DNA from 3 places in the Planotetraspora sp. GP83 genome. Region 1 is predicted to be linked to each of the others. Evidence: riboswitches for the same ligand, from Rfam matches in the RefSeq annotation. Region 1 holds a riboswitch; each other region holds the start of a gene.
The links. A riboswitch is a leader RNA that binds a small molecule or an ion and turns the genes downstream of it on or off. The one in region 1 is predicted to bind cyclic di-AMP.

Region 1 (9,989 bases):
CGGCGAGTTGCTCCGGCGCCACCTGGATGCTCATGTAGCCGAGCACCCCGGCCGCGAAGGCCCGCCTCACGTGCCCCGGGTTGGGCTGGCCCGAGAGGATCATCACCCGGCAGCGGGGCACCTTCTCGCCCAGCCGCGCGGCGGCGCTCAGCCCGTCCACCCCGGGCAGATCGACGTCGATCACCGCGGCGTCGGGGCGGACGTCGAGCGCGGCCGGGACGATGTCCTCCCCCGAGCCGACGTCTGCCACCACCTCGAGATCGCTCTCGCTGTCGAGCGAGGCCACGAGGCCTCTCCGCACCAACGGAAGGTGCTCGGCAACCAGGATCCGGATCAAGGCGCTCCCCTCAGGACGGTCTCTCACAGGGTGATCGACCGGATGCATAGTGTCAACGAAGTGTCCCTATTCGGTCAACCCCTCGCAAGCCGAACCGTCCGCGGAACCGGGCCGCCCGGGAGCGCAGTGGGCTACCCTCGAAGGGTGCGACGTCTGGCAGGGCACTTTCTCCGACTCGGGGGTACGCGCTGATGAGCTGGCTCTCCGCGGCCGGGTTCGTGGTTCTGTTCGTCGGGTTGCTGGTCTCCATCGCGCTGCACGAGATCGGCCACCTGGTCCCGGCCAAGCTCTTCGGGGTCCGGGTCACGCAGTACATGGTCGGCTTCGGCCCCACGGTGTGGTCCCGCAGGCGCGGGGACACGGAGTACGGCCTGAAGTGGATCCCCCTCGGGGGCTACATCCGGATGATCGGCATGCTGCCGCCCCGCCCGAACGACGACCCCACCAAGCTGCGCAGCGTCTCCACCGGCCCGTGGCAGGGGCTCATCGAGAACGCCAGGGCCGTCGCCTCCGAGGAGATCAAGCCCGGTGACCAGGGCCGGGTCTTCTACCGCAAGCCGTGGTGGCAGAAGGTCATCATCATGTTCGGCGGGCCGGCGATGAACTTCGTCCTCGCCTTCGTGCTGTTCGCCATCGTGATCATGGGCTTTGGGATCCAGGTGCTCAAGCCGACCGTGTCCTCGGTGTCGAAGTGCGTGATCCCCGCCGCCCAGGCGGACAAGCGCGAGTGCCGGCCCAGCGATCCGCTCACCCCCGCCGCCAAGGCCGGCCTGCGTCCCGGCGACCGCATCACGTCGGTCGCGGGAACCCCGGTGAGCTCGTGGGAGGAGGCGACCCGGCTCATCCGGGCGCACGGCGCGGGGACGACCGCCTTGGGCGTCGACCGCGCGAGCGAGCACATGACCGTCAACGTCGACCTGATCGCCCAGGACCGGCCCGCGCTCGACGACCCCGCGAAGATCGACAAGAACGTCGGCTTCCTGGGCGTGGCGCCCACCGCCGTCATCGAGAAGCAGGGCCCGGGCTACGTCGTGGGCCAGATGTGGGACCTCACCAAGCGCACCGCGGCGTCGATGGTGAACATCCCGAAGAAGATGGTGGGCGTCTGGCAGGCCGCGTTCTCCGGGGAGAAGCGCGACCCCAACGGCCCGATCGGCATCGTCGGCGCGGGCCGGATCGGCGGTGAGATCGCCGCGTCGGAGCTCTCCCCGGAGAACAAGATCATCTTCTTCATCAATCTGCTGGCCGGGCTGAACCTCGCGGTGGGCATGTTCAACCTCATCCCGCTGCTGCCGCTCGACGGCGGCCACATCGCGGGCGGCCTCTGGGAGGGCCTCAAGCGCGTCTTCGCCCGCGTGCGGCGGCGGCCCATGCCGGGCTACGTGGACGTCGCTAAGGCGCTGCCCCTCACGTACGCGATGGCCGCGCTCCTGCTGGTGATGGGCGGCCTGCTCATCTACGCCGACCTCGTCAACCCGGTCCGCATCTCCGGCTGATCTCCGGCTGATCTCGGGTGAGGCGGGTTGGCGGCGGTCGCCGTACGGCTATTCGCCGGTGACGCCGTCGATGCGCTCGCGGAGGATGTCCGCGTGGCCGTTGTGCCGGGCGTACTCCTCGATCATGTGGACGAGGATCCAGCGGAGCGAGTAGCGCACGCCCTCGCGCTCCCGCTTGGCGAGCGTGTCGAGGTCGGGGCACGCGGCGGCGGCCGCCCGGGCGCCGTCCACCTCGGCCCGCCACGTCGCGAACGCCTCCTCGGCGGAGGCTGTGCCGACGTTGTCGAACTCGCCGTCCGGGTCGTCCTCGTTGAAGTAGATGAAGTCGAGGTCCTCGCCGTTCAAGCGCCTGCGGAACCAGCTGCGCTCCACGTCGGCCATGTGGCGGACCAGGCCCAGCAGCGACAGGGTGGAGGGCGGCGCGGAGCGCAGGCGGAGCTGCTCCTCGGTCAGGCCGGCGCACTTGACGGCGAGTGTCTCGCGGTGCCAGTCGAGCCACGAGGTGAGCATCTCCCGCTCGTCCGCGACCGGGGGCGGGTCGATCCGTGTGTCAGTCATTCACGGCATCCTGCCCGAACACCTGATCGATGTCACATTGTTTCTCATGTGATCACGCGGGTGTGCGGGCCGCGGGGGCGGGGCGCGCACACCCGCGTGATCGTGGGGTGGGACGGATGGCTTCGGAGACCGCCGGCTCTGGGAGATCGGGGTCAGTACATGGAGATGTGCACGTGGTCGTAGTGGTTGGCGGTGATCCCGCCCCGGTCGGACATGGGCCGCCAGCCAGGGCTGCCGAGATTGTAGATCCGCTGCTTCCAGATCACGTACATCACGCCGAGCTTGGGGCCGTTCTTGATGGCCCAGGCGGCGATGGTGTCGCCCAGTGCCTTCATGTCCGCGGACGGCATCATGCCGCCCGAGCTCATCATGAAGTCGCAGGCGCGGCCCAGCGGGTGCTCGCCGCTGCTCTCGCCGCGGTAGCAGCCGACCGTGTACTTCAGCGCGAAGTGCTTCTCGACCTCCGCCCGCATGAGCCGCATGCGGGGCGTGATGTTGTCGGCGCCGACGGGCAACTCGGGAGCCCAGGAGCCGTTGGCCAGCCGGTCCGGCGCGATCGGGATGAGCTGCGCGAGGTTGTCCTTGATCTGCCCGATGAGCTTCTCGGCGTCCTCGCGCTGCCCGGCGACCTTGTCCGACTGCGACTTGAGCTGCGTGGTCAGCGCCGCGGCGGCGTCGGCCGCCCGCTGGCGATCGGTGCGGACCTGGGCGAACCGGCTCACCGCCGCGGCCTGCTCCGCCTGTAGTTGGTCCACCACCGCCGACGCCGCCGGGTCGGGCGGCGCCATGAACGCGGTGCTCGTCTGGTAGCGGAGCCCGGCGATCTGCGCCACCTGCCGCTGCGCGGTGGCGTAGTCGGCCTGGGCTGTTGCGAGCCGATCGCGGGCGGTCTTCTCCGTTTGCCGGGCCTTCGCCAGCTCGACCCGGGTGGCGTTGTAGTCGGCGATCAGACCGTTGACCTGCTTCTCCAGTGCCGCGAGCTGCTTCTTGAGCCGGCCCTCGCTGGGCTTGGGGGCGGCGTTGCCGGCGGAAGCCGTACCGAGAACGAGCAGGACGGCCGTCACCGCAGCGGCGACCAGGGGGAATGCGCGGGGCAGAGCCCACTCCTCTCCATCTGCCGGCCGGGTTAGCTGACGGGTTCGGGCTGGAGGAGCCCGGGCACACGCGTGCCTTCACCCCGGGATCTAATGGGTCCCCGGCTCCCGGGCGAGGCGCCCGGGATTAGGCGCACCGGCTGTGTCAGCCGGTGCAAGGGATAGTAGTGGTAAAGAATGGGCTCTAGCCAGTCCAAGTCGCAATCAATCAGAGATCAACTCGTTACCGATTCCCGGAGCATCCGGGCCGCCTCCTCCGGGAGCACGTCGTTGACGAAGGCGCCCATCGCCGACTCCGAACCCGCCAGATACTTCAGCTTGTTCGCGGCCCGCCGGATGCTGAAGAGCTGAAGGTGGAGATAGGCCAGGTCGCGCCCGTGGGAGACCGGCGCCTGGTGCCAGGCCGCGACGTACGGCATGGCGACCCCGAACAGCCCGTCCAGGCGGCGCAGCACGTCCGTGTAGAGCGGCCCGAAGGCGGAGCGCTCCTCGGCGGACAGCCCGGGGATGTCCGGAACCCGCCGGTGCGGGTAGAGGTGGACCTCGAACGGGTAGCGGGCGGCGGCCGGGACGAACGCGGTCCAGTGCTCGTTGGAGGCCACCACGCGCGGCCCCTTCCGCTCGGCGGCCAGGACGTCGGCGAACAGGTTGCCCCCCTGGTGCCGGGCGGCGGCCTCGAGCATCTGCCGCGTCCGGGGCGTGACATAGGGGTAGGCGTAGATCTGGCCGTGAGGGTGGGGGAGCGTGATGCCGATCTCGGCCCCGCGGTTCTCGAAGCAGAAGACCTGCTCCACACCGGGCAGCGCCGACAGCTCCGACGTGCGGTCGGCCCAGGCCTCCATGACGAGCTCGACCTGGTCGTCGCTCAGCGAGCTGAAGGAGGCGTCGTGGACCGGGGTGAAGCAGACGACCTCGCAGCGCCCGATCCCCGGCCGCACCTGGCTGAGACCGCCGACCTCCTCGTACTCCCCGATGTTGAAGCTGAACGACGGGAAGCGGTTCTCGAACACCGCGACGTCGTACAAGGAAGGGATCTCCGAGCCGGGGTGGGCCGGGCACAGCGGGCACTCGTCGGCCGACGGGAGGTGGGTCCGGGTCTGCCGGTGCCTCGCGACGGCCACCCACTCGTCCATCAGCGGGTCGTAGCGCAGCTCGGACGCCAGCGGCCGGGGAGGCAGGTCACGCGTGTCGATCGCGCTGTGGTCGGCGTCGTCCCTCCGATCGAAGTAGAGCAGCTCCCGGCCATCGGCGAGATGAGTGATCGTGCGCTTCACAGTGCCGCTGCCTCCAGCTCGGCGTGCGTGGACGGTTCCGCGAGCAGGAGCGTTCCCACGTGATCGGACAGCTCCGCCCGGGCCTCCTCGGAGAGGCCGGTGTCGCTGACCAGCACGTGGGCCTGCTCCAGGTCGGCGATGGTGCTGATGCCGACCGTGCCCCACTTGGTGTGGTCGGCCAGCACGACGAGCTGCTGCGCGGCGGCGACGAGCTCGCGGTTGGTCTCCGCTTCGAGCAGGTTCGGCGTGGTGAAGCCCGCCCTGGAGCTCATCCCGTGGACGCCCAGCATCAGCGTGTCGACGTTCAGGGAGCGGACGGCGGCGACGGCCACCGGGCCGACCAGCGCGTCCGACGGCGTGCGGACGCCGCCGATCAGCACAACGGTCTGGTCGGACCTGGCCGCCCGGTGGAAGACGTCGGCCACCTGCACCGAGTTGGTGATGACGGTCAGCTCCGGCACGTCCACGAGGTGGTGGGCGAGGGTCCAGGTCGTGGTGCCGGCCGAGAGCGCCACCGCGGTGCCGGGCCGTACGAGCTCGGCGGCTCTCCGGGCGATGGCCTCCTTCTCGGGCTGTTGCCGCATCGACTTGGCGGCGAAGCCGGGCTCCTCCGTGGAGCCCGTGCCGGCGGCGGTGGCCCCGCCGTGGACCTTCTCCACCAGCCCCCGGTCGGCCAGCACCTCCAGATCCCGCCGTATCGTCATGTCGGAGACCCCGAGATCGCGCACGAGCTCGGCGACGCGCACGCCGCCCGTCCTGCGGACCCGCTCCAAGATCGCCTGCTGCCTTTGCTGGGCCAGCATCACCGCTCCTATCAACAGATTCAAACAAATTATGCCACCTTGCCAACGGTGAAATGTTGAATCTTGGTGACGGGAGATGCACGGAAGGCCTAGGCAACCCGTTAGCCCTGGAGGACAGTGGAAAGCGGAGCCGTACGACGGCGGAAAGGCGGTCGGCGATGGGGAAGCGGGCACGCAAGTCCAAGGCACGCAAGAAGAAGAAGGCGAACCACGGCAAGCGGCCCACTGGGCGCTAGCCTTCCGGCGGGCCTGCGGAGGCCTGCGCGCTAGCCTTCCGGTGGGCCTGTCTACCAGTTCCTTCTGCCCCAGGCGGCGAGCAGCCGGGTCTGCGCGTCGGCGTCGGCCGGCACGTCCCGGTGGTCCCCGATCACTCCCGCCTGGCGGTAGCCCTCCTGCGCCTCGGCGAACCACTCGGCGCACGCCTCGACCAGCTCGGGGTCGAGCCGCTCCGGCCCGCCGATCGCCCGGGCCAGGTCCCACGTGTGGATCAAGGCGTCCGCGAACAGCTCACTGATGAAGTCCTCTCCCGGCACGTCGCCGAACGAAAGATGCGTCACGCTCGCCAGCGCGCCCTCGGCGTACACCGCCTGGACGGCGCCCTGCGCCGACGCCTCGAACGCCTTGATGGGGTCGTCGCCCAGCACGTCGCCGTCGTAGGCGTCGCCCACCTCGCCGACCGTCCGCCCGGCCAGCAGCTCCGGCGCCCACAAACTCTCGTTCACCATGTGATTGACCAGCGCCCGCACGTCCCAGTCCACACAAGGGGTCGGCAGCTCCCACTGGTCGTCCGCCACGAGGTGGAGCCGGTTCCCGAAGCCGTCCAACGCCCGGCGGTACGCCTCACGGATATCGATCATCATGTCCCTCCTCGCCCAGGAGCCTCCCTTCGACCGTAACTCTTCCCAATGATCAGGTCATACTCGGTCGCCGGCTTGGGAACGACGGGGTCAATGGAGGTTCTGCTCCACCCAGACGATCTTTCCGAACGTGGTGGGACGGGTGCCCCATCGGTAGGCGAACCGCTTGACGAGCTGGAGGCCTCGGCCGGTGTCCTCGTCGGAGGCCGCCGCTCGCGGGGCGGGGCTCACCGGCGAGCCGTCGGCGACCTCGCACACGAGCGTCCGGCCGCGCAGCAGCCGCAGCTCGATCGGCGGCCACCCGTGCTTGAGGGCGTTGGTGACGAGCTCGCTCACGATCAGCTCGGTGCTGTCGGACAGGGCGCCGAGCCGCCAGGACGCCAGCGTGGCCCGGACGAAGCGGCGGGCGTGCGCGACGAACCGGGGGTCGGCCGGCAACGGGCAGGAGGCCACCTCGTCGGGGTCCAGGTCCCGGACGCGGGCCAGCAGCAGCGCGATGTCGTCACGCTCGTGGCCGGGCCGCTGGCTGCTGATCGTGACGTCGCACATGTCCTCCAGGTCCTCGACCGGCCCGGCGAGCAGGCGGCGCAGCGCCATGATCCCGGCGTCGATGTCCCGCTCCCGGCTCTCCACCAGGCCGTCGGTGTAGAGGGCGAGGACGCTGCCGGCCGGAAGGACCAGTTCGCGCATCTCCAGCGGGTCGCTGCCGATGCCCAGGGGGAGCCCCGACGGCAGCTCGATGATTTCCGTGGAGCGGTCCGGGTGGATCAGCACGGGGGGAACGTGCCCGGCGCGGGCGAAGGCGCAGTTGCGCGTCACCGGATCGTAGACGGCGTAGACGCAGGTCGCGATCTGGGTCGGGTCGAGGTCCTGGCTCATCAGGTTGAGCCGGAAGAGCACCTCGTCGGGCGGCAGGTCGAGGCTCGCCAGCGTGCGCGCCGCCGTACGGAGCTGGCCCATGGTGGCGGCGGCCCGCGTGCCGTGGCCCATGACGTCGCCCACGACGAGGGCCGAGCGGCAGCCCGGCAGGGGGATCACGTCGTACCAGTCGCCGCCCACGCCCATCAGGTCACTGGCCGGTAGGTAGCGGGAGGCGATCTCCATACCCAGAGGCTGCGGCAGGTCGACGGGGAGCAGGCTGCTCTGCAGGGTCAGCGCGGTGCGCCGCTCACGGGTGTAGAGACGGGCGTTGTCCACGCACACGGCCGTCCGCGCGGCCATCTCCTCCGCGACCGCGACGTCCTGCACCTCGAACGGCTGGCTGCCCGGCCGCCGGCTGAACACCGCGCACCCGAGCACCCGGCCCCGGGCCTGGAGCGGCACGGCGAGAAAGGACGAGTCGGTGAGGAGATCGGCGACGGCGTCCTCGCGGTCGATGCTGGAGCCGATCAGCCGGGCGCTCTCCTTGTCGAGAACGGGGTACATCAGCGGCTTGCCGGTGGCCATGCACTGCGCGTGCGGAAGCATCGCCGGGTAGACCGTCACCTCGCCGACCGGGAAGACGCTCACCCAGGCGTCCGGGTCGTCGCTCGACACCGCCAGCGCCACCCGGCGCACGAGCGTGGTGCCGTCGACCGGCCGGGAGGGCAGCTCGCCGTCGATCATCAGCCGGTCCTGCACCATGACCGCGGCCACGTCGGCGAAGCGCGGAACGGTCACGTCCACGAGCTCGCGGCTGGTTTCCGCCAGGTCGAGCGTGCTGCCGATCCGGCGGCTGGCCTCGTTGAGGAACGCCAGCCGCTCATGCGCGGACTGGGCGCTGCTTCGACGCCATTCGACGCGGTTCCCGAGGGCGGGATCCTTGATGACGCAATTCCGGTTCAATCGACTACTCCGGCGGATAACGGTGCTGTTCCAGCATCGTATGGGAGGGGATACCTCGCATTTCTGAAATTCGGGGATGAGCCATGGTCGGCACGCGAGTCGTACGGCACCGCCTGCCGTACGGACGGGTCAGACGGCGGGCAGCCGGGCCAGGGCCTCGTCGATTCGCTGCTGCGGAAGCGCGAAGTCGTCGAGCTGTCCCGAAAGGTGGCGCTCGTAGGCCGGCAGGTCGAAGTGGCCGTGCCCGCAGACGGCGGTCAGGATGACCTTCTCCTCGCCCGTCTCCGCGCACCGGAGCGCTTCGGCGATCGTCTCGGCCAGCGCGTGGGTGGGCTCGGGAGCCGGCAGGACGCCCTCGGTCCTGGCGAAGCGGAGCCCGGCCTCGAAGCACTCGGTCTGGTTTCTCGCCACCGCCTCGATCATGCCCAGCTCGTAGATGTGAGACAGCAGCGGCGACATGCCGTGGTAACGGAGCCCGCCGGCGTGGATCGGGTCGGGCACGAACTCGTGTCCCAGGGTGTGCATCTTCAGCAGCGGCGTGAACCCCGCCGTGTCCCCGAAGTCGTACGCGTACGTGCCCCTGGTGAACGACGGGCACGCGGTGGGCTCGACGGCGCGAAGCACCGGCTCCATCCGCCCGGCCAGCTTCTCCCGGAGGAACGGGAAGACCAGCCCCGCGAAGTTGGAGCCGCCGCCGGTGCAGCCGATGATCAGGTCTGGGGTCTCGCCGAACGCGGCGAGCTGTTCCAGCGCCTCCTCGCCGATGACGGTCTGGTGCATCAGGACGTGGTTGAGCACCGAGCCCAGGGCGTACCGCGTGTCGCCGCGGGAGCCCGCGACCTCGACTGCCTCGCTGATCGCGATGCCGAGGGAGCCCGTGCAGGCCGGGTCGTCCGCCAGGATCTTGCTCCCCGACTGGGTGACCGCCGACGGGCTGGCGTGGACAGTGGCGCCGTAGACCTTCATCAGCGACCTGCGGTAGGGCTTCTGGTCATAGGAGGCCCGCACCATCCAGACCTCGCAGGCCAGGCCGTACTGCGCGCAGGCGAAGGCGAGCGCGGAGCCCCACTGCCCGGCGCCGGTCTCGGTCGTCAGCCTGCGGACGCCCTGCGCGGCGTTGTAGTACGCCTGGGGGACCGCGGTGTTCGGCTTGTGGGACCCGGACGGGCTGCCGCCCTCGTACTTGTAGTAGATCCTGGCGGGAGTGCCCAGGCTCTTCTCCAGGCGGCGGGCACGGATGAGCGGCGTCGGCCGCCACAGGCGGTACACGTCGAGGACGCTCTCCGGGATCGGCACGAAGCGCTCCTCGCTGACCTCCTGCCCGATCAGCTCCATGGGGAACAGCGGCGCCAGGTCGTCCGGCCCGACAGGCTGAAGCGTGGCCGGGTGCAGCGGCGGCGGGGGAGGCGACGGCAGGTCGGGGGTGATGTTGTACCAGTTCCGGGGGATCCGGGACTCGTCGAGAAGGACCCTCGTCGGCTCGCTCACGCGCCCTCCAATTCCGGCCTCGCCGCCTCCAGTCTCCGCGCTGACGCGCCGCCGCGGAAGAGGCTGTCCCGGCGATCGGAGACCGCGCGAGCCGCTGGACGTAGGTCCAATGCCCGATGTCCGGGAGTTCGTCTCATTTGTAGTGTCGGAAATGAAGGCCACTTCGGATCCGGCCACTGGGAGGTCCCGTGCCCGCGAAACTCGACCACACGATCGTCCACAGCACCGACCGCTTCGCCTCCGCGCGGTTCCTGACCG
Region 2 (9,989 bases), on a different contig from region 1:
GATCGAATCCCCTTCGTGTAGATATGAGCGAGTCGAAGGACTATGACGTGGCCATGCCGTCTCAGGCGTGCGCGCGGGACATCTCCCATGGCACCTGCGGAAGGACCTCGCCGGTCTCAAGCAGCGACTTGAGGTTCGCCAACACGGCCGGCCATCCGTGCGAGATGCCGTTGAGCATCTCCTGGTTGGGCAGGTTCTCGTGGGTCACGGTGAGGCGGACGATGTCCTGGTGTGGTTCGACGAGAAACGTGACAACCGACGGTTCTCTTGGCGATTCGGCTCCAGGGGCGTCGTCGAAGGTGATGACCAGGCGTGTCGGGGGGGCGGCCTCGATCACTCGACCGACGCCATCGACGACGCCTGATCCGTCGACACGTCGGTGCTCCCAGGGCGAGCCCGGCTGCCAGTCCGAGACGTTGGCGTGTGCCCAGTAGCGCGCCGTCAGGTCCGCGTCCGTCAGGGCTTGCCACACCTGCTCGGCGCTTGCGCGGATGTAGGTCACATAGACGTAGGTCGGCACGGACGTGGATCCGTTGGTCATGGCGTACTCCTCCGCCTGGTTCTTGATGGCACTGATCGCTTGCAGACGGGGTTTGTCGAACCCCGAGATCCAGCGCTCCTCGATCTCATGGATCGGCGCCGGGTTGAGGTAATGAAGCCGTTCACGTCCGCGCCGTACGACGGTGACGAGGTTGGCCCGCTCGAGGATGTCGAGATGCTGTGTCGCCGACTGGCGCGCCATGTCCAGGTGTTCGCACAGTTCGCGCAGAGTCTGACCGTTGTGCTCGCGCAGACGGTCAAGCAGGAGTCGTCGGGTGGAGTCGGCCAGTGCCTTGAAGACCGAGTCCATCTCTCTCGCTTCGAACCTCACACTCAAATTATGCAGGCATTTGCCTGCATAACGCAATGATGGTTCGACTAATTCGCGATCGCCTGTTTCGTAGGTGGCCACCTACGAAACAGGCAGCGTGGCCATGGCGATCTAGCGCGTCTCTTGTTTCACCGGGTGACGGCCGCCCGGCGGGGCAGGCGGCGGGAAGGGCGTCCAGGCGGCGTCCGTCACGCAGGCGCAGAGCCACCCGGCCGTCACCGGCCTCCTTCGCGCCGATGACCGCCGGGTAGAAACCACCACCCCACCGCCCATGAGGGCCGGCGAGTCAGGAGTCAGCGCAGTGCGCCGTAGAAGGCGCGCAGGTCGTCGGCGAGGACCTCGGGGACGATGTGGGCGGCGTAGTGCCCGCCCCGTTCGTACGACTTCCAGTGCACGATGTTCTTGTGGTCGCGCTCGGCGAACGTCCGCATGGAGACGAAGTCGCCGCCGAACATCGCCAGGCCGATCGGGACGGTCGTGGGCTCCGTGGGGTGCTCGGCGTGCGCGTCCTCGTAGTAGAACCGGGTGGCCGACGTCGCGGTGCCGGTCAGCCAGTAGAGCATCGTGTTGGTCAGGATGAAGTCGTCGTCGATGTCGACGGTGTCGCCGAACAGCTGGGAGTTCCACCCCAGCAGCCCGGCGGGCGAGTCGTAGATCGCGTACGACAGGGTCTGCGGCTGCTGTGAGTGCAGGATGTTGAACGACATCTTGTTGTCGTAGAACCACTGCAGCACTTCCAGGCCCTTCTTCTCCTCCTCGGTGATCTTCTCGAACTCGGCGGGGTCTCCCGAGGGGAAGGAGAAGATTTGCGTGACGTGCACGCCCACGACGTGCTCGGGATCGACCCGGCCCACTTCCGGCGAGACGAACGAGCCGCCGTCGTTGCCGGCCGCGCCGTAGCGGTCGTAGCCGAGCCGCCGCATGAGCTCGGCCCACGCCCTGGCGGTGCGGTACCGGTTCCAGCCCTTGTCCCTGGTCGGGCCGGAGAAGCCGAAGCCGGGAAGCGACGGGATCACGAGGTGGAACGCCTGCGCCGGGTCCTCGGGGTCGGTCAACGTCTCGATGACCTTGAGGTACTCCACGATCGAGCCGGGCCACCCGTGGGTGAGGATCAGCGGGAGCGCGTCCTCATGCGGCGACCGGACGTGCAGGAAGTGGATGTTCTGCCCGTCGATCTCCGTGGTGTACTGCGGGTATCGGTTGAGCTCCGCCTCCTTGGACCGCCAGTCGTACCCGTCACGCCAATACTCGGCGAGCCTCTTCACGTACTCCACGGGAACCCCGTAGTCCCAGCCCGCGCCGGGGATCTCGTCCGGCCAGCGGGTACGGCCCAGCCGGTCGCGGAGGTCGTCGAGGTCGGCCTGCGGAACGGCGATGCGGAAGGGGGTGATTTCGGTGTTCTCGCTCATGACCACAACGTTACGGAGCCTTCCGGTCAGGTCCTGTCCTGAAGTCCGGGCAGACTTGAAGCCATGTTGGAGACCTCGGCGCGGTTGCTGCGTCTGCTGTCGCTGTTGCAGGCCAGGAGGGACTGGCCGGGCGCGGCCCTCGCGGAGCGGCTGGAGGTGAGCGAGCGGACCGTCCGCCGCGACGTCGAACGGCTTCGCGACCTCGGATATCCGGTGCACGCGACGAGGGGAACCGACGGCGGCTACCGCCTGGGCGCGGGCGCCGCGATGCCGCCGCTCCTGCTCGACGACGAGGAGGCGGTGGCCGTGGCGGTCGGGCTGCGGACCGCCGCCGGGGGGACCGTCGCCGGCATCGAGGAGACATCCGTGCGGGCGCTCGCCAAGCTCGAACAGGTCCTGCCGTCCCGGCTGCGGCATCGGGTCAACGCGTTGCAGACCTACACCGAGCCCGTGCCGGCGGACCGTCCGGGCCCGAAAGTGGACGCGGCCGTGCTCACCGCGCTCGCGGCCGCCTGCCGGGACTCGGAGCGGCTGCGGTTCGACTACCGGGGCCACGACGGGTCGGCCGGCCTCCGCACGGTAGAGCCGCACCGTCTCGTCTCCTGGGGCCGCCGGTGGTATCTCGTGGCCTGGGACGTCGACCGTCAGGACTGGCGAACCTTCCGGGTGGACCGCGTGGAGCCGCGCACGCCCACCGGCCCGCGCTTCCCGCCCCGCGAACCACCGGAGGGCGGCACCGCCGCGTACGTCGCGCGCGGGGTCTCGGCGGCGGCCTGGCGTCATCACGCGCGGGTCGTCGTGCACGCGCCCGCCGAGGTCGTGTCCGGGCGCGTCAACCCCGCGGTCGGCGTCGTCGAGGCGCTGGGCGGGCAGACCTGCGTCCTGGTCACGGGCGCGGACAGCGTGCACACGCTCGCCGTCCATCTCGGCCTGCTCGACCTCGACTTCGAGGTGACCGAACCCCCGGAGCTCGTGGAGCACATCCGCGCGCTGGCGGCTCGCTACGCCCGCGCGACCCCGGCGGCCGCGCCGGAGAAGGCCACCCCCGCTGCGCCGGAGAAGGCGAGTCCGGCGCCCTCAACGGGGCATGATGGTGGCCCTGAGGCCGCAGCCACCACCGGAACGAAGGAGTTTTGAGATGGGCCGCGCGTTCGAACTGCGCAAGGAAGTCGAGCTGGAGGCCACCCCTGGGCAGGTGTGGGAGGCGACCGCCACCGGCCCGGGAGTCGACTCCTGGTTCATGGGACGCAATGTGGTCGAGCCCGGCGAGGGCGGCATCGTACGGCTGACCCTGGGCGGCCAGAGCCAGGAGAACACCGTGACCGCCTGGGAACCCGGGAAACGACTCGCGCACCGCGGCGCCGAGCCCGACGACGGGAATTTCATGGCGTTCGAGTATCTCCTCGAGGGACGCGAAGGCGGCGGCACCGTGCTGCGGATGGTGCAGAGCGGCGTCCTCGGCGACGACTGGGAGACCGAGTACGAGGCCATAAAGACCGGCTGGGACACGTACCGCCAACGAAGCGCGCCCGGAACCGTTCGTCCGGGCGCGGTTCGGTGGGAGGGCAGAGGCGTGTGTCACGGTCCGGCCGTACCGCGGGGCCATGCGTCAGGCGCCGGCCGTACCGCGGAGATGAGGCGAGGTCAGGCCTTGTCGGTCGCGGTGTAGTACGGGTAGCCGTATCCGACGACGGAGCCGGCGGACCGGGTCCGGACCTCGACGGCGCCGTTGCCGGTGTTGCCCTCGACGGTCTGGATGGTGCCGTCACCGTTGTCGCGGACGACGAAGCCGACATGGTCGATGTCGTCGAAGGACTTGCCGCCGCTCCAGCCGAAGAAGACCACGGCGCCGGGCGTGGGAGCGGTGCCCCACCGGTTGTTGGCGGCGAACCACCGGGCGTGCTGCACGGTGTAGGAGTCGGAGCCCAGGACGGGCGTGATGCCGAGCCTGTCGCCGACCCAGGAGACGAACATGTCGCACCAGGCGGCGTTGGCGTAGCCGGCGAGGGTGCCGCCGTCGCGGGCGAGGGTCTGCCGGGCACGCGGGGTGGACATGTACCAGGCCTGGAACTTGGTGCCCCCGCCGAGGCTGTTCTCCCTGATGCCGACCTGGCTCTGAGCGAGGCTCAACAGCTGGGACGGGCTGACCTTGGGCAGTCCGGCGGCGGCCTGGGCGAGGGGGGTGACGTTCGAGTAGCCGACTTCGGTGACTTGCGGTGTGTCGGCGACGTCCGCGTGGGCCGCCGTGGTTCCTGCCAGCACCGCCGAAGCGAGTGCGCCGCTGACAAGGGCAGCACGAATACAGGTGTTGAGGGCTCGCATGGTGGGGTCTACTCCCTTGCTTCCATGCCGCCTACCGGGTTAGCTGACGGGTTCGGGCTGGAAGACGCCCTACGGCACTACGTGCCGATTCACCCCAGGAGAGGTGGGTCCCCGGCTCCGCGCGGACGCGGACTCGGCGGCCGGGCGGCCATCCGGCTGGATGACCGCGTCGGTCTGAGGCTTGGCACCCTTGACCAGAGATTTGGACAGGTATGCCCGAGTTGCCTAAAAGGTAATAGACCGACCGAAACCGGTCAAGTAAGGACAAGTCAGGTTTTACTTGTCACGTCCTCGGTGTACCTGCTGGTGATCGAGGGTGGGGAGGCCCCTTTCGCGGGCCCGGGCCGTACGGCGTCGCCCGCCGGTGACGCCCGGCCCGGCGGCCCCGGCAGGCCGTGCGGAAGCGCCTCAGGTCGTGGACCCCGAGACACGGCCGCGCCGCCTCCAATCCCCGCGCGGAGCGGCGATTCAGCGTGGCTCGGCGGCGGTGACGTCCCACCGCCGATCACCGGAGCGCGATCTCGCAGGTCACCGCGCCGAGTGGGAGCCGTACGGCGACATCACCGGCCGCGAGCGAGCGCCGGAAGGTCCGGATCGGGACGCGTCCGGGGCGTCGGGCCAGGGGCCTCGTTTCGCTGACAGCGAACTCCGATCGGCCTCACATGGGCCCCAGAGGCCAGCGCGACCCCCCTGGAGGGGCGGCGAACACCACCCCTCCGGCGAGGCTCTGCCTTAAGGCGCCCTGAGGTCCGCGTTAAAGGTAAGGAAACCTTCCTCACCCCGTTGACGGGCATTTCGAGAGATCGCTTGGATTGGGACATTTACGGTTCCCCCAAAAGGAGTTGTCTCTCGTGCCCCGATCGGTACGTGGATCCTTGACCGCCGTGGCCTTGACCGTCCTCACCGGCCTCACTCTGCTGCCCGGCATCGCGTCGGCCTCCGGCACCCAGGCCGCCCCCAGGGCGCACGCCCCTAGAGCACACGCCCTCAGGGCGCCGGCCGCGTTCACGCATCCGGGCGTGCTGGTCAGCAGGGCGCAACTCGACTTCGTCCGCACCAAGCTGACGGCCGAGCCGTGGAAGACGGCGTTCGCGCAGGTCAAGGCCAGCCCGCTGGCCTCGCTGTCCTACAAGGCCAAGCCGCGGGCCGTCGTCGAGTGCGGGCCGAGCTCCAACCCCAACTACGGCTGCTCCGACGAGCGGGGCGACGCCCTGGCCGCCTACACCGACGCCCTGCTGTGGTACCTGACCAGGAACGCGGCATACGCCAAGAAGGCGATCGAGATCATGGACGCGTGGTCGGCCGTGATCACCAGCCACACGAACTCGAACGCGCCGCTGCAGACCGGCTGGGCGGGGGCGTCGTTCTCCCGGGCCGCGGAGCTGATCAAGCACACGTATTCGAGCTGGCCCAACGCCGCGAGGTTCGCGACGAAGCTGCGCACGGTCTACCTGCCAGTGGTCGGCGGCACGGCCGCGCGGAACAAGAACGGCAACTGGGAGCTCATCATGACGGACGCGGCGATCGGCATCGCCGTGTTCCTCGACGACAAGACGGCCTTCGACAAGGCGGTCGCCACGTGGCGGGGCCGCCTGCCCGCCTACATCTACCTCAAGTCGGACGGGCCGCTGCCCAAGCAGGCGCCGGGCAGCAAGTACGACACGTCAGCGGAGATCATCGACTACTGGGAGGGTCAGACGACCTTCGTCGACGGTCTGGCGCAGGAGACCTGCCGCGACTTCGGCCACACCGGCTGGGGCATCGAGGCGGCCATCCACGTCGCCGAGACGGCCCGCATCCAGGGCCTCGACCTGTACGCCGAGGGCAAGGAGCGGCTCAGGCTGGCCATGGGCTTCCACTCGCAGTACGAGCTGGGCGCGGCCGTCCCCTCGTGGCTGTGCGGAGGGAAGCTGAACACGGGCATCGGCCCGGTGTTCGAGGTGGGCTACAACGCCCTGGCGGGCCGGCTCGGCTACAGCATGCCGCGCACCCTGCAGGTCGTGCAGAAGCACCGGCCCGCCGGGGCGAACTACTTCCTGGCCTGGGAGACCCTCACCCACGCCGGCAACCCCAGCTGACGAGCGGGGCTACCGCCATCCCTCCGAGTCGACGCCGCCCGGCACGGCGGCCGCCGTGCCGTACGGCTCCCGCGTGAAGACGAACGTGTTGACGTCGAGGTGCACGCCCGCCGGGGAGCGGACGACCTGGAAGGTCTCGCCGGCGTAGTAGCCGTCGAGGCCGAGCCAGGTGCCGTCGGCCTGGGCGGCGAAGCGGGAGGCCCGGCCGTGGCCGTTGACGGGGGTGAGCGACAGCCCCCGCCTCGGCAGGACCCGCAGCACGTACGCGGTGGGCCCCCAGTACCACGGCCCGGTCAGCGCCAGCAGGTCCTCGTCGACGGAGGAGGGCGCCCACTCGGCGGGCAGCGGCGGCTCGTGCTGGGCGAGGATGTCGAGCAGGTCGGTGTCGAGCCGGCCGCGGATCCCGGACGTCGCGTTGGCCAGCCACAGCACGGCGACGCCGTCGGCCGGGTCGGCCCAGAACGTGGCCAGGAAGCCGGGCATCGACCCGGTGTGCCCGGCCAGCCGGCGGGCGCCGGCCGGGCCGCTGTGCCGTACGAGCTGGAGGCCGAGGCCGTAGCCGCGCGTCCAGGCGTCGCCGTCCTCGACGACGGCGGGCTCACGCATCTCGGCGACGGTCTCGGGCCGCAGGACACCGCGGGTCTCCCCGGCGACGAAGGCCGCCCAGCGGGCGAGATCGGCGGCGGTCGACCACAGCTGCCCGGCCGGGGCCATCGCCCCGTGGTCGTTCTCCGGCTCGGGGAGCAGCACGTCGGCCCAGGGATGCACGGCGTAGCCGGTCGCGTGCGGCGCTCGCGGGCGCGGCGTGGTGTCCCGCATGCCGAGCGGCTGGAGGATCTCCTCCCGCACGGCCTCCTCCCAGGGCGCCGACCGCTTGCGCGCGACGAGCTCGCCGAGCAGGGCGAAGCCGACGTTAGAGTAGTGGTAGCGGCGGCCCGGGCGGTGCCTGGCCGACTCCGGCCCGAGGGCGGCCAGCAGCGCGGGCACGGAGACGCCGGGCGTGCGCTCCCACCAGTCGCCGGGCGACTCGGCGGTCAGCCCGCCGGTGTGGGAGAGGACCTGCGCGATCGTCACATCGCCGACCGGGGTGCCGGGCACGTGCTTGTCGAGGGGGTCGAGCAGGTCGAGCTGGCCCTCGTCACGCAGCCGCATCACCATGGTCGCCACCATGGTCTTGGTGAGGGACCCGATGCGGTACTGGGTGGTCTCCTCCGGCGGCTTGGCGCCGACCCGCCCGCGGGCGCCGAACCAGGTGATCTCGCCGCCCCGGACCAGCGCCGCGACGAGCGAGGGCACCCTCGCGTCCGCCTGCTCGATCGCCAGCCTGCGCAGCAGCGCGCGGGCCGTCCCTTCCAGCACCATTACCCCTCCAGAACCATTGCCGCGTCCCTCCGCGTCGCGATCGCACCAGGCTAGCGCCCGATCATGGGTGAGTTCGCTGATGCCGGGGATGGCGCGGCGCCGCATGGGCTGGGGCAGAATGCCACCCATGACCACCCCTCCCGGCGGCCCTTCAGGCGATCCCGCGGGCAGGCCGCCCGGTGCCCTCCTCGACTGCGTGCTCGAACGGATCACGTACGCCAACGAGGAGACCGGCTACACGATCGCGCGGGTGGCGACCGAGCGCGGCGGCAACGAGCTGCTGACCGTCGTCGGGCCGCTGCTCGGGGCGCAGGTGGGCGAGTCGCTGCGGCTCACCGGCCGGTGGGGGTCTCATCCCCGGTACGGCAGGCAGTTCGAGGTGTGGTCCTACACCACCGTTCTCCCGGCCACCATCCAGGGCATCCAGCGCTACCTCGGCTCGGGGCTCATCAAGGGCATCGGCCCGAAGATGGCCGAGCGGATCGTGGACCACTTCGGCGTCGACACGCTGCGGGTGATCGAGGAGGAGCCCGCCCGGCTGGTGGAGGTGCCGGGCCTCGGCCCCAAGCGCACGAAGATGATCGCGGCGGCCTGGGAGGAACAGAAGATCATCAAAGAGGTGATGATCTTCCTGCAGGGCGTCGGGGTGTCCACGTCGATCGCCGTGCGGATCTTCAAGCAGTACGGCGAGGAGTCGATCGACGTCGTCCGCAAGGAGCCCTACCGGCTGGCCGACGACGTCTGGGGCATCGGCTTCAAGACCGCCGACACCATCGCCCAGGCGGTCGGCATCCCGCACGACAGCCCCGAGCGGGTGAAGGCCGGCCTGCGCTACACCCTGTCGCAGGCGGCCGACGACGGCCACTGCTACCTCCCGGCGCCCAACCTCGTCGCCGACGCGGTCAAGATCCTGGAGGTGTCCGCCGAGCTGACCGCCGCCTGCCTGGAGGAGCTCGTCGCCGAGGAAGGGGTGGTCCGGGAGGAGGTTCCGGCGGGGGAGAGCACGGTCCCGGCCATCTATCTCGTGCCGTTCCACCGAGCCGAGCGGTCCCTGGCGGGCACCCTGCTCGGGCTGCTGGGCTCCGGGCACGACCGGCTCAAGGTCTTCACCGACGTCGACTGGCCCACCGCCCTCGACTGGCTGCGCGGCCGGACCGGCGCCGACCTCGCGCCCGAGCAGGCCCAGGCCGTACGGCTCGCGCTGACCGAGAAGGTCGCCGTCCTCACCGGCGGGCCGGGCTGCGGCAAGAGCTTCACCGTCCGCTCCGTCGTGACGCTGGCCAGGGCGAAGCGGGCCAAGGTCATCCTGGCCGCGCCGACCGGCCGGGCCGCCAAGCGGCTCGCGGAGCTGACCGGCCACGAGGCGACGACCGTGCACCGGTTGCTGCAACTGCGGCCCGGCGGCGACGCGACCTTCGACCGGGACAACCCCCTCGACGCCGACCTGGTCGTGGTCGACGAGGCGTCGATGCTCGACCTGCTGCTGGCCAACAAGCTGGCCAAGGCCGTCGCCCCCGGCGCTCATCTGCTGTTCGTGGGCGACGTCGACCAGCTTCCCTCGGTCGGCGCCGGCGAGGTCCTGCGCGACCTGCTCGCCGCCCCCGAGATCCCGCGCGTACGGCTGACGCAGATCTTCCGCCAGGCCCAGGAGTCCGGGGTGGTGGTCAACGCCCACCGCGTCAACACCGGGCAGCAGCCCCTGGTGCGGGACTTCCCCGACTTCTTCCTGTTCCCGTGCGAGGAGCCGGAGGAGATCGCCGCGCTCACGGTCGACGTGGTGGCCCGGCGGATCCCGGCCAAGTTCGGGCTCAACCCCCGGCGCGACGTGCAGGTGCTGGCCCCGATGCACCGCGGGGCCGCCGGGGCGGGCGCGCTCAACATCGCCCTGCAGGAGGCTCTGACGCCGTCCCGGGAGGGCATGCCCGAGCGCCGCTACGGCGGGCGGGT
Region 3 (9,989 bases), on a different contig from region 1:
GGCCCGGGTGGAGGTGACCTGCGTCTTCGACGGCGCCGAGCTGAACGGGCCGGTCCAGGTGTCGGCGCCGCGCGGGGTCCGGGTGATGTTCAGCGCGCCGGGGGAGATCGCCGACGACCTGATCCGGCAACTGGTGCGCGCCGAGCCCGCGGGGAGGCAGATCGCCGTCGTGTCCTCCGATCGGGAGGTCGCCGAGTCCGTGCGGAGGATGGGCGCCCGGCCGGTCCCCTCGACGCTGCTGCTCCGCCGCCTCGGCCGCAGCTGATTACGGTACGACTGATTACGGTACGGCCCGTACCCCTTGCGCTCAGTCATGAATGCCGTGAATACCTGCGAATAGGTTGAAGCTTCATGATCGCCTGAGTAGAGTCGCGCCGCGGGTTTCGGACTATTCCCAGGGGGCCTGAGTGCGAGGGCGTGTACCGGTGGCCGCTGGACTGGCCACCGCGTTTCTGTTGCTGCCGATCGCGGGCGCGCAGGCCGATCCCAAGCCCACAGTCGCACAGGTCAAGGCCAAGCTGCACAAGCTGAACACCCAGGCCGACCAGCTCGTCGACCGCTACAACGCGGCCAACGAGAAGTGGAAGAAGGCCAAGAAGCAGTACGGCGCGCTCAACGACGACTACAAGCAGCGGTACGGCAAGGTCGAAGCGCTCCGGGAGGGCCTCGTCTCGATCGCCGTGAACAGCTACCAGACCGGCGACTTCGGGTCGTGGGGCGGCGTGTTCTACAGCACGACCCCGGAGACGACGCTCAGCGGCCTCGCCGCGCTCGACCAGGTCTCCCTGGCGCGGACGACGCAGCTCCAGGAGTACGAGAACGCCATCAAGGGCCTCAAGCAGCGGCGGGACCAGAAGAAGACGGTGTTCGACCAGGCCGCGAAGGTCAAGGCCGACCTGGCGGAGCAGAAGGACCAGGTCGAGAAGCTCGTCAAGCAGCAGACGCGGCTGCTGCGCGATCTCGGGGTCTTCAACGCCGGCAATCCGAACAGCCCCGGCGTCGTCTACAACGGCCCGGCGTCGGGCAACGCGCGGGCGGCTCTGGAGTTCGCCTACAAGCAGGTCGGCAAGCCGTACCGGTACGGCGGGACCGGTCCGGGCTCGTGGGACTGCTCGGGGCTCGTCCAGGCTTCCTGGAACGCGGGCGGAGTCAGCCTGCCCCGGACGAGCTATGAGCAGTGGGCGTGGGGCGCGAGCCGCCGGGTGTCGCTCGACGAACTGCAGCCCGGTGATCTGCTCTGGCACGCCGGTTACGGACACGTGGGCCTGTACGCGGGTGACGGCAAGGTCGTCCACGCCCCTCAGACGGGGGACGTAGTGAAGATTGTCACACTCTCCGAGTACAACGCCGTGGGCGCCGTCCGCCCCTAAGATCATTAACTGCCGTGACTCATGTGACTAATGTGACGGCCTTCAGGTTGTGTTGCGCGAATTGTGAGCAGCATCACATTTTGGGAAATTCCGTATGGGTATGCTGCGGTTTTCTCTTTACCTCCGACCTCATTCGATCTTCATTCATGGTCCGCGCTTTGCCTGAAGCGGGAATCGCTAGGTAGCTTCTGGCCCGCGGCGAGCACGCCATGCCCGTCGGAAGTTCGGCCACCCGGCCGATTTCCCACCGAAAAATCCACGTGTCGCCGTCGTCGTCAACAGCCATCCCCCCGAGGGATCTCTGTGGCGGCGGTGACCTTGCCGAGTCCGTGCAGTCAGGAGGCACGGAGCCGGGGAACCATTCGACCTTCCATGAAGGTCCGGGGTGAATCGGCGCTCACAGCGCCGTAGGGCGACTTCCCCGCCCGAATCCGTCAGCTAACCCGGTAGGCGCAAGCGGAAGACCATAGGAGAGATCCTGTCTACCACCCCCGCACGTCTGTCCCGTATTGCCCGCCTCTCCCTGGGGGGCGTCGCGCTGACCGCTTCAGTCGGAGCCATCTCCGTACCTCCCGCGTCGGCCGACACGGTGGCAGTCACGGTCACCAAGGTGGCCACGGCGACGTCCGCGAAGACCGTCTCCACCCGGTCGACGTCGAAGAAGGCGTCGGCCAAGAGGTCCAAGAAGAAGATGAAGCTGAGCAAGGCCGCACGCCAGCAGGCCAGGGCTCGGCGGGCCGTCAGGGCCGCCAAAAGGCACATCGGCGACCCGTACCGGTGGGGAGCCACCGGCCCGCGGGCGTTCGACTGCTCGGGCCTCGTCCAGTTCGCCTGGCGCAAGGCCGGCGTCAGGCTGCCCCGTACGACATGGTCCATGCGGAGCGCCGTCCGGAAGAAGATCTCCTGGGGCCACCTCAAGCCTGGTGACCTCATCTTCACAAGCGGCGGTGGCCACGTCGGCATCTACGTGGGGCACGGCAAGATGATCCACTCGCCGCACACCGGCGCGCGGGTACGGATCGACAGGCTGGACTCCTACCGCAGGCGCACCTTCGCCGGAGCCGTTCGCCCCGGCACCTGACGGAGACCGGTTTCCCCCTCGGGGACGCCGGGCTGTGAAAGGGCCGCCCCACGATCGTTGATCGTGGGGCGGCCTCTTTCGTCGTTCCTACCTCCGCAGGCGGTCGGCGACGTGCTCGGCGGGCCTGCCGAGCACCCGCTCCAGGTCGTCGCTCTGACGTTCCAGCGCTCCCATGCGAACCTGCGTGTTGAGCCAGCTCATCGGCCCCGGCCCGGCGTCCGGCACCTCCCGGTAGGTCAGGCCGAGCGTGCGGGCAAGCTCCGGGTAGCTCCACAGCGGTCCGGTGAAGTCGTAGGCGCGGCCCAGGTGCCCGTCGCCGGTCAGCACGTTGGCGGCGGCCTCGGCCAGGTCGGAGCGGAAGGCGGTGTTGAGCCCCCGCCCGCCGGTGCTGCTGGTCAGCTCTCCGCCGGAGACACGCGGGAGGAACGCCTCGCTGTAGTAAGGGTGGCGCAGCATCGTGTACGGCAGGCCGCTGTCGAGGATGGCCTTCTCAGTGGCGTGGTGGGCCTCGGTGACGCCCGTCGGAGTGGTGTCGGCGCCCAGGAAGCTGGTGTAGGCGATGGCCCCGACCCGTACGTCCTTGGCGGCGGCGACGGCGGCCAGGTGCTGGGAGATCCTGCGCGCCGGGTCGAGCTCCGGGGAGGAGATGAGCAGGAGCCGGGCGGCCCCGTCGAACGCCTCCCGCAGGCTCGCCGGGTCGTCGTAGTCGCCCCGCCTCACCTGGACTCCTTCGGGGGCGCGGGCGGGGTCGCGGACGGCGGCGACCACGTCGCCCCTGGTGCGCAGGCGGTCGACGACCAGGCGGCCGAGCGCGCCGGACGCGGCCGAGATAACGATCATTAAGGCTCCTTTGAAGATCGCTCCTAGTCAACTCCCGGCGGAACGGCCGCCGCCACTGATTTTCCGCCGGGAGCCGAGCGGTGACGCGCGACCCGAGCCCCGCCTTCCGGCGGAGGCGGATGTCAATACGATGCTCGGCATGCGTGCTCTCGGCCGGGGGGCGGCGGCTGCGCCGCTGTGCGGGTTGTTGTGCGGGCTGCTGTGCGCGCTCACCGGGGCCGGGCCGCCCGATCGGCTGCTGCCGGAGGCGCGGGCGATCATCCGGGAGCACCCCGGGATGTGGGCCCAGGCGTCCGTCGCCAGGGGAGAGCACACGATCGTCGTGGGAGGACCCCGTCGCCTGGTCGCCGATCTGTCCGTGCTGGCCGACCGCGCGAGCCGTACGGTCGCCCGGGTCTGGGGCCCGGTGGACGCGGTGGTCCTCGTGCCCGGGACGGCGGAGCAGGCGGCGGCGCTGGCCGCGCCCGCGCGAGTGGAGGGCCTGGCGGCGCTCGCCGGGGTGGGCCGGGTCATCATCGAGCCGGACGGGTTCGCCCGGCTGACCCGGACCGGCCGCCAGGTCGTGCTCACCCACGAGCTGGTCCACGTCGCCACCGGAGCGGCGCTCACCGGCGACTTGCCCGCGTGGCTCGTGGAGGGCTTCGCCGACTACGTGGGCTACCTCGGCAGCGGGCTTCCGGCGCGGACCGTCGCCGCCGAGCTCGCCGCCGAGGTGCGGGCCGGCTCCGCGCCGCGCGAGCTGCCGGAGCGCGCGGATTTCCGGGCCGGGTCGGCACGGCTGGCACAGGCGTACGAGGAGGCGTGGCTGGCCTGCCGGTACATCGCCGGGCGCTTCGGCGAGCGGAAGCTGGTGGAGCTCTACCGCGCCGCCCTGCGCTACCAAGACACCCTGCGCTACCAAGACACCCTGCGCCACCACGACACGGGCCGGCAGGAAGACCGGGCGGGGATCGCCCCAGCCCTGCGGGAGACGCTGGGCATGACCCAGGCGGAGCTGACCCGGGACTGGCTGGCATCCCTTCCCGAGCAGCTGGGCATCCCCACCGCCCCCCTTCCCCGTGATCATGCACGGATTCCCGCATCCGGTCCGTGACCAGCCGATCCTTCATGCGTGATCATGCACGGACTCCCCGCTATCCCGCGAAAGCGGAACGGCCACCGCGTGGAGCTGCCACCATGCGGATTGCGACCTTGTCTTCGCATGATCACGCGAGCGAATGGCCCTGGTGGTGCGGGACGCCGGGGAATCCGTGCATGATCACGCGCGGGGGATGGGCCGGTCGCGGACCGGAAACGGGAATGCGTGCATGATCACGGGGAAGGGGTGCGGGGATGGGGAGGACGCTGATCGTCACCAATGACTTTCCGCCTCGGGCCGGGGGGATCCAGGCGTTCGTCCATGGGCTGGCCTCGCGGCGGCCGCCGGAGTCCGTGACGGTCTACGCCCCCCGGTGGGCGGGGTGCGACGCCTTCGACGCGCGGCAGCCGTACGAGGTGGTCAGGCATCCCGGCACGCTCATGCTGCCCACACGGCGGGTCGCCCGGACGGCGGCGGCGCTGGCGGGAAACTGCGACACCGTGGTCTTCGGCGCGGCGGCCCCGCTGGGCCTGCTCGCGCCGGCCGTACGGGCCGCCGGCCCCAGCCGCGTCGTGATGCTGACCCACGGGCACGAGGCGTCCTGGGCGCGGCTCCCGCTCGCCCGCGACCTGCTCCGCCGCATCGGCGAGGGGGCCGACGTGGTGACCTACCTCGGCGGCTACACGCGCCGCAGGCTCGCGCCGGTGATCCCCGAGTCCAAGCTCGTACGGCTGGCGCCCGGCGTGGACACCTCGGTCTTCCACCCGGGGGCGGGCGGTGACGGCATCCGCAAGTCGCTGGGCCTGGAGGGGCGGCCGGTCGTCGTCTGCGTCTCCCGGCTGGTGCCCCGCAAGGGCCAGGACATGCTGGTCCGCGCCTGGCCGGCGGTGCTCCGGCACGTCCCCGGCGCGGCGCTGCTGCTGGTCGGCGGCGGCCCGTCCCGCCAGGCGCTCGAACGGGCGGCCGCACGGCACGGCGTGAGGGAGTCGGTCGTGTTCACCGGCTCGGTGCCGTGGACCGCCCTGCCCGCCTACTACGACGCGGGGGACGTGTTCGCGATGCCGTGCCGCACCAGGCTGGCCGGGCTGGACGTCGAGGGGCTCGGCATCGTCTATCTGGAGGCGTCGGCCACCGGCCTGCCTGTCGTGGCGGGCTCCTCCGGGGGCGCCCCCGACGCCGTACGGCACGGGGAGACGGGCCTGGTGGTTGGCGGCACGTCGCCCGCCGAGATCGCCCGCGCGCTGGCCGAGTTGCTGGCCGATCCGGCCCGCGCCCGCGCGATGGGGGAGCGGGGCCGGGCCTGGATCGAGGAGGAGTGGGGCTGGGACCGGGTCGCCGCCCGGTTCGCCCGCCTCCTCACGGCAACGGGAACGACTGGGACTACGGGAACGACTGGGGCTACGGACACAACTGGGACTACGGGAACGGGGTCGGCGGCGGAACGTCGCTGAGCAGCCGTCGCGTGGTCTCCATGCCCCAGTCGTCGAGGGAGGCGATCCGGTCGGACGAGACCCGCAGGCCGCCGTAGCGCTCGATCACGTCGGCCCAGTCCTCCCGGCGCTCGACCTCCGGGCGCACGATCAGGCAGTCCGGGTCGTTGACCCAGAACCGGCCGTGCTGCCAGGCCCGGCCGATGGTGGACAGCGCCGCGCCGAGCTGGCCCGGCAGGGCGGGGTCGCCGTACCACGGCTCGTACTTCGGGGCGGTGTCGGCGGAGACCCGCATCGCGTCGAACAGGCCGACGCTGGGCAGGATGGGCGCGCCGCATCCCAGCAGGTACGACTCCGGCCCGATGGCCTCCCTGATCACCCGCAGCCCCTCGCGGTACGCGTCGAGCGGGCCGGCTCCCGAGTGCCGCGGCCCGTCAAGCGCCCCCGCGTAGAGAAAGTCGATCTTGAAGTAGTCGAAACCGGCCTCACGGAGCATGCCGAACGTGTCGCGCAGGTAGGCCGCGGCCCCCGGGTGGGTGGCGTCGAGTGCGGAGAGGTCCTGGTCCCAGTTGTGCCCCGCGTCGGCGGGCTCCCCGGCGGTGTGGCCGATCAGCCATTCGGGGTGGTCGCGGACGAGGGCGCTGTGCGACCCGGCGAGGAACGGCGCGACCCAGATCCCGGCGCGCAGGCCCGCCTCCTTGATCCGCTTGGTCAGCGCCTCCAGTGAGGCGAACCGGTCGGACAGGTCGAGCCAGTCGCCGATCTCGGCCTCCCAGCCGTCGTCGATCTGCAGCACGTCGACGGGCAGCTCCGCGTCGGTGATCGCCCGCAGGTTCTCGTCGATGTCGGCTTCGGTGACGTTCTCGAAGTAGTGGTACCAGGAGCACCACGCCGTGGGCCCGGGCCGGATCGGCCCGTTCCCCGCCCGTACGGCGAAGCCGTCCGCCCAGGCGGCCAGGGCCTGGTACATCGGCCCGGCGTGAGTCTGGACGTCCACCGGCCCGTCGGCGCTGACGGTCAGCCGGTCGCCGGACAGCTCCGCCCGGATGGAGGCGACGCTCGTGATGCCGTCGGCGCAGCCGTACACCACCGTGGAGCCGTCGCCGAGTTCGACGGCGAGCAGGCCCTCGCCCTGGAAGCCTCGCTCCGGGCCGGGCTTGCCGGGCCGGTAGCTCATGGTCTGCGTCACCGGCTTGACCGGGCGCAGGCCGGAGCCGGTCACGGGGTAGTCCGTCGAGGGGCCCCACGACTGCCAGCCGTGCTCGTAGACCCGAGCCCTGGCCGGGTCGACGGTGCGGACCTCGATCTGTTCGTACACGATCCCTCCTCAGGGAATCAGGCGCGGGTGATCAGGTGGGAAGGCCGACGGCGCGCTCTCCGCTCCGCCGCTGCTGGATGACGACCGCGATGACGAGCAGCGCCCCCTGGGCGACGTTCTGCCAGAAGGTGCTGATGTTGTTCAGGGTCAGGCCGTTCTCCAGGGCGCCGAGCAGGACCATCGCGAGCAGCGTGCCGCCGACGCCGCCCTTGCCTCCGGCGAGCGCGCAGCCGCCCAGCGCGGCGGCGGTGATGGCCTTCAGCTCCAGGCCCGAGCTGCCCGAGGTGGGGTGGCCGAAGCCGGTCCGCGCCGTGAGGATGATGCCCGCGATCGCGGACACGACCCCGGCCAGCGCGTAGACCGCGATGAGGTACTTGTTGATGTTGATTCCGGCGAGGCGGGCGGCGGTGTCGTTGCCGCCGATGGCGTAGATGTTCCGGCCGATGTCGGTGTACTTCAGCAGGAGGTGGATGGCGAGCGCCACGGCTGCGAGGATCCACATCAGCGTCGGCAGGCCGAGCAGGGAGCCTCGGGAGATGAAGATCCACAGGTCGTCGCCGAGTACGAAGCCCATGGCCGCCCCGTTGGACAGGAGCTGGGCGAACCCGCGGTAGGCCGCCAGCGTCGCCAGGGTCGCGATGACCGGGTTGACGCGGCCGTAGACGATGATGACGCCGTTGACGAGCCCGAGGACGAGCCCCACGACGATCGCCAGGCCCATGCTGGCCAGCGCGTTCTGCGTCGCGGTGAACGCCATCGCGCTCACGACCGACGCGACGCCGGTGGCCGAGCCGACCGAGATGTCCAGCGCCCCGCAGATGATGACCACGGTCTGGACGACGGCCAGCAGCCCGGCGATGGTGACGGCGTCGGCGATCACCCGGATGTTGGCCCAGGCCAGGTAGCCGGGGTTGATCACGCCGAAGACCACCACGACCAGCACGATCGCCAGCACGAGGATCAGGTTCTGCGCCCCGACGGCGCCGATCACGTCGCCCCAGCGGCGGCGGGCCTCCGGGGTCTGCTCGTCGGATCCCGCTTGCACGGAGGTGGTGGTCACTGCGCTCCTCCAGAATTCGTCAAACCTGTAGTCGTCCCAGTTGGAGAAATTGCCGCTTCGGGAACCGTCGCGAGGTCGTCGACCATGGCGAGGGCGAGGACCGCCTCCTCCGAGGCCGTCTCCCGCGTCAGCTCTCCGGTGACCCGCCCGTTCTGCATCACCACGATCCGGTCCGCGAGGCCCAGCACCTCGGGCAGCTCGGACGAGATGACGAGGATCGCCACGCCCGTGCGGGCCAGGTCGGCGATGATGTGGTAGATCTCGGCCTTGGCGCCGACGTCGATGCCGCGGGTCGGCTCGTCGAGGATCAGCACCTTGGGCCGCCGCGCCAGCCACCGGGCCAGCACGACCTTCTGCTGGTTTCCGCCCGACAGCTTGCGGACCTCGTGCTCGATGGACGGCGTGCGCACGCGGAGCCGCTCGACGTACTCCTGGGCGACGCGGCGCTCCTCGCTTCGCCGTACGAACCGGAAGCGGCGGAGCCGGTCGAGCACGGCCAGCGTCGTGTTGTCACGCACGCTCCGGGACAGGAAGAGGGCCTGCGCCTTGCGCTCCTCCGGCGCGTAGCCGATGCCGGCCCGGACCGCGTCCTGCGGCTGGCGGAGGCGGAGCTGCCTGCCCTCGACGAGCACCTGGCCGTCGCGGATCGGCAGGTCGCCCACCAGGGCGCCCGCCAGCTCGGACCGCCCGGCGCCGACCAGCCCGGCGAGCGCGACGACCTCGCCCGCCCGCACCTGGAGGCTGATGTCGCGGACGTCGTCGGTGGTCACGCCGCGCACGTCGAGCACGACCTCGTCGGTCGCGGCCTGCTCGCGGGCGAACATGGCCGACAGGTCGCGGCCGACCATCATCCGGACCAGCTCGCCCTCGTCGGTCTCCGCCACGGGCCGCACGCCCACCAGCGCGCCGTCGCGGAGGACGGCGATGCGGTCGGCGAGCCGGAAGATCTCCTGGAGCCGGTGGGAGACGTAGACGATGGCGAGCCCCTGCTCGCGCAGCCGCCTGATCAGCCCGAACAGCGCGTCCACCTCGTGCTCGCCGAGGGAGGAGGTCGGCTCGTCGAAGGCGATGACCTTGGCGTCGGTCGTCATGGCCCGGAGGATCTCCACGAGCTGCCGCTGGGCTGCCGTCAGCGACGACCCCAGCGCGTCCGGGTCCAGCGCGCGCTCGAAGCCGAGCCGCACGAGGTCGTCGCGCATCCGCTCGCGCAGGGCCGTACGGTCGAGGACCCGCCGGGTGAGCAGGCCGGAACGGTGGGGCAGCGACCCGGCGTAGACGTTCTCCGCGACCGACACGTGCGGGATGATCTCCGGCTCCTGGGCGATCACCCGGATGCCGAGGCGGCGGGCGTCGGCGGGCGTGTGGAGATTCACGGGCTCGCCGTCGAGGGTGATCCGGCCCTCGTCGGGGATGTAGTCACCATTGATGATCTTGATGAGCGTGGACTTCCCCGCGCCGTTCTCGCCCATCAGGGCGGTCACCTGGCCGGCGGGGAAGTCGAGCGTCACGTCGCGGAGCGCCCGGACCCCGGCGAAGCGCTTGGAGATCCCCTCGGCCCGTAACCCGGCGTCCGGTCGTGCCCCCGGCTCGGCATCCGGGCGATGGTCCCTTTCGCCGGCCATCGGGTCGGCCCCCTGTTCCTTCCCGGCCGCGGCGTCGGCTGGCTCTGTCATCGGCCCCTTCTCACATTGGTGTACGGCTTGCGCGAGGGGTTCTCCCCGCGCAAGCCGTACGGCTTTCCCTCACCACCACAGGGTCAGGTCAGGCGCTGCACTTCACGCCCTCGGCCTGCCAGTTCGAGGCGTCGACCAT

Region 2: linked by a shared signal. The riboswitch ahead of ABH927_RS01340 (CHAP domain-containing protein) and the one ahead of ABH927_RS31810 (coiled-coil domain-containing protein) in region 1 are both predicted to bind cyclic di-AMP.
Region 3: linked by a shared signal. The riboswitch ahead of ABH927_RS06565 (C40 family peptidase) and the one ahead of ABH927_RS31810 (coiled-coil domain-containing protein) in region 1 are both predicted to bind cyclic di-AMP.

The regions. Positions count from the first base shown of each region.
Region 1 covers NZ_JBGCBZ010000034.1:3,185-13,173, reverse strand. The annotation lists gene ABH927_RS31825 (LuxR C-terminal-related transcriptional regulator) at 1-385, opposite strand, end outside; gene ABH927_RS31820 (RIP metalloprotease) at 529-1,833, shown strand; gene ABH927_RS31815 (DinB family protein) at 1,882-2,391, opposite strand; gene ABH927_RS31810 (coiled-coil domain-containing protein) at 2,544-3,455, opposite strand; cyclic di-AMP (ydaO/yuaA leader) riboswitch at 3,493-3,629, opposite strand; gene galT (galactose-1-phosphate uridylyltransferase) at 3,701-4,759, opposite strand; gene ABH927_RS31800 (DeoR/GlpR family DNA-binding transcription regulator) at 4,756-5,562, opposite strand; gene ABH927_RS31795 (50S ribosomal protein bL37) at 5,721-5,798, shown strand; gene ABH927_RS31790 (TIGR03086 family metal-binding protein) at 5,850-6,422, opposite strand; gene ABH927_RS31785 (SpoIIE family protein phosphatase) at 6,510-8,243, opposite strand; gene ABH927_RS31780 (TrpB-like pyridoxal phosphate-dependent enzyme) at 8,373-9,731, opposite strand; gene ABH927_RS31775 (VOC family protein) at 9,920-9,989, shown strand, end outside.
Region 2 covers NZ_JBGCBZ010000001.1:267,388-277,376, forward strand. The annotation lists gene ABH927_RS01320 (ArsR/SmtB family transcription factor) at 62-952, opposite strand; gene ABH927_RS01325 (epoxide hydrolase family protein) at 1,165-2,280, opposite strand; gene ABH927_RS01330 (helix-turn-helix transcriptional regulator) at 2,344-3,417, shown strand; gene ABH927_RS01335 (SRPBCC domain-containing protein) at 3,419-3,949, shown strand; gene ABH927_RS01340 (CHAP domain-containing protein) at 3,925-4,542, opposite strand; cyclic di-AMP (ydaO/yuaA leader) riboswitch at 4,617-4,751, opposite strand; gene ABH927_RS01345 (alginate lyase family protein) at 5,487-6,680, shown strand; gene ABH927_RS01350 (serine hydrolase domain-containing protein) at 6,690-8,171, opposite strand; gene ABH927_RS01355 (ATP-dependent RecD-like DNA helicase) at 8,170-9,989, shown strand, end outside.
Region 3 covers NZ_JBGCBZ010000003.1:370,925-380,913, reverse strand. The annotation lists gene ABH927_RS06575 (NYN domain-containing protein) at 1-265, shown strand, start outside; gene ABH927_RS06570 (NlpC/P60 family protein) at 426-1,370, shown strand; cyclic di-AMP (ydaO/yuaA leader) riboswitch at 1,680-1,838, shown strand; gene ABH927_RS06565 (C40 family peptidase) at 1,960-2,451, shown strand; gene ABH927_RS06560 (NAD(P)H-binding protein) at 2,539-3,291, opposite strand; gene ABH927_RS06555 (hypothetical protein) at 3,431-4,384, shown strand; gene ABH927_RS06550 (glycosyltransferase family 4 protein) at 4,624-5,820, shown strand; gene ABH927_RS06545 (glycoside hydrolase family 36 protein) at 5,786-7,117, opposite strand; gene ABH927_RS06540 (ABC transporter permease) at 7,149-8,177, opposite strand; gene ABH927_RS06535 (sugar ABC transporter ATP-binding protein) at 8,174-9,850, opposite strand; gene ABH927_RS06530 (substrate-binding domain-containing protein) at 9,939-9,989, opposite strand, start outside.